One region of the Pseudoalteromonas sp. TAE56 genome, then DNA from elsewhere that is predicted to be linked to it. Evidence: predicted binding sites of a transcription regulator. Region 1 holds the regulator's gene; each other region holds the start of a gene.
The links. Region 1 encodes sigma-54, which starts transcription at its own class of promoters, with help from an activator protein. Its sites were predicted from a motif close to GTTGGCACGNNNNTNGNNT; they were not measured.
Positions count from the first base shown of each region.

Region 2: L656_RS0110870 (flagellar basal body rod protein FlgF) is a predicted target of sigma-54. The motif match lies at 1,633-1,651, and genes of this name have one in related genera.
Region 3: L656_RS1000000122930 (DUF1328 domain-containing protein) is a predicted target of sigma-54. The motif match lies at 1,967-1,985, and genes of this name have one in related genera.

Region 1 is NZ_AUTN01000103.1:18,968-22,203, reverse strand. Features, by position in the region: gene lptA (lipopolysaccharide transport periplasmic protein LptA) at 1-45, shown strand, start outside; gene lptB (LPS export ABC transporter ATP-binding protein) at 42-767, shown strand; gene L656_RS0111060 (RNA polymerase factor sigma-54) at 837-2,336, shown strand; gene hpf (ribosome hibernation promoting factor) at 2,363-2,650, shown strand; gene ptsN (PTS IIA-like nitrogen regulatory protein PtsN) at 2,655-3,107, shown strand; gene rapZ (RNase adapter RapZ) at 3,126-3,236, shown strand, end outside.
Region 2 is NZ_AUTN01000102.1:53,145-56,380, reverse strand. Features, by position in the region: partial or broken gene L656_RS01000000122185 (flagellar hook assembly protein FlgD) at 1-100, shown strand, start outside; gene flgE (flagellar hook protein FlgE) at 160-1,530, shown strand; gene L656_RS0110870 (flagellar basal body rod protein FlgF) at 1,688-2,431, shown strand; gene flgG (flagellar basal-body rod protein FlgG) at 2,453-3,236, shown strand, end outside.
Region 3 is NZ_AUTN01000163.1:102,412-105,647, reverse strand. Features, by position in the region: gene L656_RS0121640 (aspartate kinase) at 1-573, shown strand, start outside; gene csrA (carbon storage regulator CsrA) at 665-856, shown strand; gene L656_RS0121630 (YcxB family protein) at 906-1,373, opposite strand; gene L656_RS0121625 (hypothetical protein) at 1,506-1,697, opposite strand; gene L656_RS1000000122930 (DUF1328 domain-containing protein) at 1,754-1,927, opposite strand; gene L656_RS0121615 (OadG family protein) at 2,447-2,689, shown strand; gene oadA (sodium-extruding oxaloacetate decarboxylase subunit alpha) at 2,701-3,236, shown strand, end outside.

The sequences.
Region 1 (3,236 bases):
ATTGAAACTAAAAAAAGTAAAAAAAGCGACAAAGGTCAACCATGAGCACATTAAAAGCAGAACTATTAGCAAAGAGCTATAAAGGCCGTGAAGTTGTAAAAAACGTTGGCCTTGAAGTAAAAGCGGGCAGTATTGTTGGCTTACTTGGCCCTAACGGCGCAGGCAAAACAACCACGTTTTATATGATTGTAGGCCTTGTGCCTAGCGATAAAGGTAAAATATCGATAGATGATAACGATATTACTCTTTTACCTATGCATAGTCGTGCTAGATTAGGCATAGGCTACTTACCGCAAGAGTCTTCAATTTTCAGAAAGCTAACTGTTTATCAAAACTTAATGGCTATTTTAGAAACGCGCAAAGAGCTAAATAAACAAACTCGAGAAGATACACTCGATAAATTATTAGATGAATTTAGCATACAACACATTCGCGATAGCCAAGGTATGGCATTATCAGGTGGCGAACGTCGTCGTGTCGAAATAGCACGTGCGCTGGCAGCAGATCCTAAATTTATATTACTGGATGAACCGTTCGCTGGTGTTGATCCAATTTCAGTATTAGATATAAAGAAAATAATAGAACATCTTAAAAATCGTGGGATTGGAGTATTAATTACCGACCATAACGTAAGAGAAACCCTTGATGTTTGTGAAAAAGCCTACATTGTTTCTCATGGGGAGCTGATTGCATCAGGTACTCCAGAACACGTATTAAATGATAAAACAGTACGCGATGTTTACTTAGGCGAGCAATTTAGGCTGTAACATTTACGCCATGTCTTTAAGCATCTGCTAGTATTAATTATAACAACATAAAAGGATTGTTAGAGATACATGAGGCAATCACTACAGCTGCGCATGGGCCAGCAACTTACAATGACTCCACAGCTGCAACAAGCTATTCGTTTGTTGCAACTCAGTACATTGGATCTCCAGCAAGAAATACAAGAAGCTCTCGACAGCAACCCGCTATTAGAGGTTGAAGAACAAGACTACTCAGAAGATGCTGCTGGCAAAAACGAGCAAAAAGCTGATACCGATGACATAACTGTTAGCGCATCTGCCGATGATGCTCCAAGCGAATACGAACAAGATAGTGGTGAAGCACTTGCGAAAGACACGCTAAGTGACGACATGGCTATGGATGTTAGCTGGGATGAGTACATGAGTGCCGCTCCTGCAGCATCATCGGGTCCAATGCCTGAAGATGAATCAATTTATCAAGGTGCCTCTACAGAGACGCTCCATGAGTATTTAATGTGGCAGTTACAATTAACGCCATTTAGCCCTACAGACGAAGCTATTGCTATTGCCATCGTAGAAGCAGTTGATGATTCAGGTATTTTAACACTAAGCTGCGAAGAGATTTTAGAAAGCTTTAATCAAGAAAACGAAGATGATAACGAAGTCGAACTTGATGAAATTGAAGCTGTATTAAAACGCATCCAACTGTTTGATCCTGTTGGTATTGCTGCACGTAGTTTACAAGAGTGTTTGTGTATTCAGCTTAATCAGTTTGATAAAGAAACACCTTACATTAATGAAACAAAAATGATTTTAACCGAGCATATTGATTTATTAGCTGCTCGTGACTATCGTACATTAATGAAGAAAACCAAGCTCAAAGAAGAAGAGCTTAAAGAAGTAATGACATTAATCCATACTCTTAGTCCTAAGCCAGCAGATACTATTGTAAGAGAAGAATCTGAGTATGTTATTCCAGACGTGTCAGTTAAAAAAATTAAAGGCCGCTGGGTTGTTGAGTTAAACCCAGATAGCATGCCTAAAATTCGTGTTAATAGCCAATACGCTGCAATGTCTCGCACTGTGAAATCGAGTGGTGACAGCCAGTTTATTCGCTCGCATTTACAAGAAGCTAAATGGTTTATTAAAAGCTTAGAAAGTAGAAACGACACACTTTTAAAAGTAACTAATTGTATTGTTAAGCAACAACAAGGCTTTTTTGAACACGGCCCTGAAGCAATGAAACCAATGGTTTTAAATGATGTTGCTGAAATGGTAGAAATGCACGAATCAACAATTTCGCGCGTAACAACTCAAAAGTATATGCATACACCCCGTGGTATATTTGAGCTTAAATACTTTTTCTCAAGCCATGTAAGCACCGAAAACGGTGGTGAATGTTCATCTACAGCAATTCGTGCACTTATCCGCAAATTAATCGCTGCAGAAAACTCAGCAAAACCATTGAGTGATAGCAAAATAGCGGATATATTGGCTGAGCAAGGAATTAAAGTAGCAAGACGTACAATCGCAAAATACCGCGAATCTCTGGCTATTCCACCGTCAAATCAACGTAAAAGCTTGATCTAAGACGCAAAAAAAAGAGGGTAATGCTTATGCAACTAAACTTAACTGGTCGTCACGTAGAATTAACCGATTCACTAAGAGACTATATTAATACCAAATTTGCGAAGCTAGAAAGACACTCTGATCATATTAATAATGTTCATGTCATTCTCGATGTAGAAAAATTAAATCAAAAAGCAGAAGCCACAATACATGTAAGTGGTGCTGAGCTATTTGCCTCTACGGAACATCAAGATATGTATGCCGCCATTGACTCGTTGATCGACAAGCTCGATCGACAAGTAATTAAACACAAAGAGAAGCTTGCTCGACACTAATATGATGAAATTAAGCTCACTTATATGCCAGGACTGCAGCAAAGCTGCGGTCCTTTTTAATAGCAAAAAAAGAATTTTAGAGTTCATTAGCGAACTTGCTCACGACAAACTTCCGTATTTACCGCAACAGGATATCCTTACTGCTTTAATGAGTAGAGAGAAACTGGGTAGTACAGGTATTGGCCGTGGCATTGCCATTCCTCATGGTCGAATGAGCGGTGCAGAAGAGCCTTTAGCTTTAGTACTCGTTAGCGAAACTCCAATAAATTTTGATGCAATAGATAATCGTCCTGTTGATATTTTTGTCGCACTCATCGTACCAGATGGCGATAACCAACAGCACTTAAAGACTCTCGCAACCATTGCTGATAAACTAAACAACAAAGATTTTTGTAAACAGTTACGCTGTGCAAAATCAGATGCTGAGCTTTACCAAGTTATTGTCGATCAATCATAGTTTTATAAAGGGTGTTAAATGGAGTTAATTATCATAAGCGGCCGTTCTGGTTCTGGAAAGTCGGTTGCTTTACGCGTTGTAGAAGATTTAGGCTATTATTGCGTAGATAATATTCCAGTTAACTTGCTT
Region 2 (3,236 bases), on a different contig from region 1:
TAAAAACATTGAAAGCGTTAATATTAATGGCTCAAGTGGCATAATTATTAACACTAAAGAAGGTGCGGTTAGGCTGACAGATGTAGCAGAAATCGCGTAATAAATTTTAGTATTTTTCGCCTGCTAGCAGGCCACAGACTAACAGGTTAGAGGTGAATTATGAGCTTCAATATTGCATTAACCGGCCTTGCTGCCGCGCAAAAAGATTTAGACGTAACGGCAAATAATATTGCAAACGTTAATACCACAGGTTTTAAAGAGTCACGCGCTGAGTTTGCCGATGTTTACGCTTCATCAGTATTTAGCTCTGGTAAGACTAAAAATGGTGACGGTGTGCAAACAACCATGGTTGCGCAGCAGTTTCACCAAGGCTCACTGCAATTTACAAATAACTCACTTGATTTAGCAATCACTGGTGAAGGTTATTTTGCGATGACCGACGATTTATCTTCGCAAGATTTAACATATACACGTGCGGGTGCATTTAAGCTTAACCAAGATAACTTTATGGTTGACGCAAAAGGTAACTTTTTACAAGCATTCCCAGTTGATTCATCTACAGGTGATACAACGTCGGTAAGTTTGAGCACAACTGATCCAATTCAAATCCCTGATTCGTCTGGTTCTCCTCGCGCAACAGAAAATGTATTTTTGTCGTTTAACTTAGATGCAACGGCGGATCCATCAGGTCTAGATTTTGACCCTACGTCTAGTGGTACTTATAACTCATCTACGTCAACAACAGTATATGACTCTTTAGGTGAGCCGCACATCTTACAATACTTTTTTGCTAAAGAAGATGATGCCGCAGCAGGTGGTACAGATAACAGTTGGGAAGTATACGCAACACTCGATGGCAAAGTAGTTGATGGCACAACTGGTGGAGAACAAACAACGACACCTTATACACCACTGACTACCCTAGGTTTTAACTCAAGTGGTTTGCCATCAACAACAGGTGGTGTGACAAATACAAATACAACTACTTTTGATGAAATACTACTGCCAGCGGGTTCTGGTGCTGGTTTATCAACATTACTAGACAATGGTGCAACTTTCCCAGGTACTGGTATTGAGCTTAACTGGCGCGATGAAAATAACACGGCAGGACGTATCCCAACTCAGTATTCAAGTGGTTTTGAAGTAAAAGCACTCGATCAAGATGGCTCAACAGTTGGTCGTTTAGCCGGAATTGATATTGGCACAGACGGTAAAATTGTTGCTTCTTACAGTAATGGCGACTCAACATTTTTAGGCCAAGTGGCTATGGTACGTTTTCCAAACTCACAAGGGTTATCACAAGTGGGTGATACAAGTTGGAAGCAAAGTATTGATTCAGGTGAACCTGTAGCGGGTGAAGCTGGTTCGGGTACGTTTGGTGGAATTAACTCATCAGCACTTGAGCAATCAAATACTAACCTTACTAATGAGCTTGTAGACTTAATTACTGCGCAGCGTAATTACCAAGCAAACTCACGTGCGCTTGAAGTTAACTCAACAATTCAGCAAAGTATTTTGCAGATTCGATAAGTTAAACCCCATTGAATATATTAGGCTGCATTTTTGCAGCCTTTTTTATAAGTCCTCTTTGTAAGCCTTTCTAAATACCTCTCAATGTTGCGTCAAATTTAATCTGGCACCTATTTTGCATTTATAAGTTCAGAGATTTTTTATGTGAGTCGATACTATGGACAAAATGGTCTACATTGCAGCCTCTGGCGCTAAGCAAAGCCTGCAAGGGCTTGCGCTTAAAGCCAATAATTTGGCGAATGCAAATACAACAGGATTTAAAGCCGACTTTGCGCAGGCGCGTTCTATGCAAGCGTTTGGCGAAGGTTTGCCTACCCGTGTATTTTCAATGCAAGAGCGTCCGGGTTCTAACATGGTATCGGGTGGCATTGTTCAAACCGGGCGCGACTTAGATATCGCGATGAGCGATAACGCATGGCTTGCTGTGCAAGATGCCTCCGGTAATGAAGCTTACACAAAAGTGGGTACGTTAAACGTTACTGCTCAAGGCATGCTCGTAACCAGCCACGGTCGTCAAGTTATTGGCGAAGGTGGACCTGTTATTTTACCCGTCCCAGTCGAAAAAATAGGGTTTAGCCAAGATGGCGCTATTCAAGTTCGACCACAGGGCGCTCCCGCTAACTTTTTAGAAGAAATAGATACGCTTAGAGTGGTAGAAGCAAATAGCTCACAGCTCGAAAAAGGTAACGATGGTTTATTTAGACCAAAAGCAAATGTAACAGTAGATACCTCTGCCAATGTAAAAGTTTTAAGTGGTTCGCTTGAAATGTCGAATGTGAACCCTGTTCATGAAATGGTCGACATGATAAGCCACCAGCGCCAATTCGAATTACAAGTGAAATTAATGAAAACAGCTGAAGAAATTGACGAGCGTCAAGATCAGTTATTACGCATAGTTTAACTTTAAAGTGAGGACACGATTATGAATCCAGCATTGTGGATCAGTAAAACTGGGCTAGACGCTCAACAAACCGATATATCGGTTATTTCAAATAACTTAGCGAATGCGAGTACCGTAGGTTACAAAAAAAGCCGCGCTATATTTGAAGATTTACTTTATCAAAATATTAATCAACCAGGTGGTCGTTCATCGCAAGATACCGAAATGCCGTCGGGTTTAATGTTAGGTGCGGGTGCTAAAGTTGTAGCTAACCAAAAAGAGTTTACGCAAGGCAACATGTTGACCACCGAAAACTCACTAGATTGGATGATTTCTGGTGAAGGCTTTTTTGAAGTACTGCAACCAGATGGCAATATTGCTTACTCGCGCAATGGTCAGTTTACTACCGATGGCGATGGACGAATTGTTACATCGGGCGCTGGTTACGTTATTCAGCCAGAAATGAATGTACCTGATGACGCGCAATCAATTACGGTTTCGCAAGACGGCGAAGTATCTGTACGTGTTGCAGGGCAAGCCGATAACGTTGTAATTGGTCAGCTAACAATTAGTGACTTTATTAATCCATCAGGCCTTGAGCCAATTGGTCAAAACCTTTATACCGAAACCGCTGTAAGTGGTGCACCGGTACAAGGTAACCCGGGTGTTGAAGGGTTAGGGAGCATTATTCAAGGCTCACTTGAAACTTCAAACGTAAATGTAACTGAAGAGCTCGTAAACCTAATTGAAACTCAGCGTATTTACGAAATGAACTCAAAAGTAATTTCGGCCGTTGACGAAATGATGAGTTACATCAATCAACAGC
Region 3 (3,236 bases), on a different contig from region 1:
GTAGAAGCTGCAGGTAGACACAATGTGCCACTTAGGGTGCTTTCTAGTTTTAATCCTGATGAAGGCACATTAATAAGTTTTGAGGAGAACGATATGCCAAGCAAGGTGGTATCGGGGATTGCGTTTAATCGTGACGAATGTTTAATTAAAGTAGATGGTGTGCCAAGCGGTACGCAATATCTTTCAAAAATATTGAAACTTTTTGCTGATAATGGCATCGAAATAGATATGATTAATCAAGTTAATCATATCTTTGAAAAAATAGACTATGCTTTTACTGTGCACTCGAATGATTATCTGCAAGCACTTGAATTATTGAGCGAAGATCAAGCTCAACTCAGTGCTCAAAATATAAGCGGATTACCAACAGTCGCTAAAGTGTCTGCTGTTGGAATGGGTATGAAATCGCATTCTGGTGTAGCAAGTTTATTTTTTGATGCATTAGCGCAGGAAAATATTAATGTGGTTTTAGTCTCGACTTCGGAGATTAAAATTTCAGTTTTAATAGATGAAAAGTACCTAGAGTTGGCTGTTCGTGCATTACACAAAGCATTTTTAACAGAAAATGGATAGATTGAGAGTTTTTACTTACTTTTCAGTCTAATTTTCATTAGTATGTTTAAGCGGAATCTTATAATTTTTATTGGAACATGGGAGCAAGAGAATGCTAATACTAACTCGTAGAGTAGGTGAAACCCTAATGATTGGTGACGAAGTAACAGTTACTGTTCTAGGTGTTAAAGGAAATCAAGTTCGAATCGGTGTTAATGCACCAAAAGACGTATCAGTGCATCGTGAAGAGATTTACATGCGCATACAAGCTGAAAAGTCGAACCCTAATCCGGGCAATGCTTAATCAACACGTATACGTAGCTGAGTAATTAACTCAACTAGTCAAAAGCCACTCACTGAGTGGCTTTTTTGTTTATAAAAGCGAGTGTTTCTGGGGTTAATATTTGTTTTGAAATATACTGCATGCCGCTTTTATTTTTAATAATAATACCTTGCTGCGTATCTATTACTTCGCTTATGTCTTGCCAAGTTAGCTGAAAGCTTTTGTAATGATTAGCCGATTTAATACCTTCTTCATCAAAGGTAAGTGTTACTTCTGAGCCTGATGCTCTGCTGAGCATTTGTCTGGTTACCCACCAAGGTCTGCGATAGTAAAAAGCGACGCACTCTAGTACACCTAGCATGATCATAAACGATCCTAAGTAATGATCGTTTAAAACATAAATGCCAAATAAACCAAGCGCAACCAGTAGTACAAGTAAAAAGTACTTAGGTTTGGCGCGTTTACTGTACGGGAGTGACTCATCAAAGCACTCATAAAAGTAGGGTTTATCTAGCGTGTAGGTTGTTGTAAATGCCATATTGCCTTGCTTTAAGTATCGTTTTTTTTATTTTAACAAGCTAACCGCTAAATGAGCAGCTTTATAGTCAGTGATTTTATTACAGACACAAAAAAACGGCCCTAAGGCCGTTTTTTAGCGATACAAGAAGAATTAACAGTTAGTTTCTTCAGCGTTTACGCCTTCTTTAACATTTTCACATGCATCTTCTACTTTGTTTTGCACGTCAGTTACTGCTTCATCAATACGTTCGCCTGCGTCTTCTGCATGGTTGTCTTCACAACCCATGATGAAAAAACTTGCGAATAGACCGATTAGTGCTGCTTTTACAGTTGTTGAATTCATAATGTAATTCCTTGTAAGTATTAATTGAATTTTAGTGTGTTAGTTGAATGCTTTATCTACCTGGGCGATTTACCACGTAGTGCACCTGAAACTAATGAAATCACTAACAGTACTAAAAAGATAAAAAATATAATTTTTGCTATACCAGCTGCGGCACCTGCGATGCCACCAAAACCTAACACTGCAGCGATTAAAGCAATAACTAAAAATGTAATTGTCCAGCGTAACATTGTTTTCTCCTTGGTTATCAAATTTGCTCATAATAACTAATGCCAGTTACATGCCAAAGTTTATTTTTGATTAATATCAGTGGCTTATGTTTTTTGGTTGTGTTTTTAGTTATTTGTTAGTTAGTAACTTTTACGCTTTGTTATGTAAGTTATTCACACTGTTACAAATTGCTGGCAAAAATCCACTGAGAATAAATTTTTTGGTAAGACCAATTAACAATTGGTACGTGTTTTTGTACTTATTATAAAGTTTGGTGTTTATTTTTATAAAGTTGAATAGTTAATTAACAACTTCTATATAACTATTAGCTATAGTCGTTATTTCCTACGTGTATTGTAGGGCGCATGGTTGCTGGGTTATGGCATGTAAATAAGTTGAGTGTTATGTTGTTTATAGTTTAATTGGTTTTACCAATTTACAAGATGTAGACAAAGCGACTAGTTTTGTTATCATCCAGTGAATAAATATTTAATTAAATCGATTTTTTATTTTCGATATGGGTTTCAAGGGGGAGAAAAATGGATATAGGTGCTCTACTCACAACGGCTGGTAGCTTAATGCTAACTGGTATGGTTGGGGTGTTTGTATTTCTGTCGATATTAATTGGTGCAGTAACGCTTATGTCTAATTTGGTGACGCGCTTTAGCGAACCAGAGGCATCACCAGTTAAATCACCGTCTTTTAAATCTCAAGGTGTGCCTAATGAGCACATCGCTGCTATTAGTGCTGCCATTGCTCAGTACAAATCAAATAACAAATAAGGGGCACACACATGGCTAAATTAAAATTAACAGAATTGGTATTACGCGATGCGCACCAATCATTGCTCGCAACACGTATGCGCCTAGACGATATGCTACCTATTGCTAGCAAGCTAGATGATGCAGGTTATTGGTCTATTGAATCGTGGGGCGGTGCTACATTTGATTCGTGTATTCGTTATTTAGGCGAAGATCCTTGGGAGCGTATTCGTGCGCTTAAAAAAGCGATGCCCAATACTAAACAGCAAATGCTATTACGCGGTCAAAACCTATTGGGTTACCGTCATTACGCTGATGACGTAGTTGAAAAATTTGTAGAGCGCGCACACAAAAATGGCGTTGACGTATTTCGTATATTCGATGCAATGAACGATGTACGCAATCTTGAAACAGCGATTAAAGCGGCTATAAAAGTAGGCGCACACGCTCAAGGTACTATTTCGTACACAGTTAGCCCTGTTCATACGCTTGAAATGTGGCTGACTCTTGCTAAGCAATTAGAAGATTTAGGTTGTCACTCAATTTGTATTAAAGATATGGCGGGTTT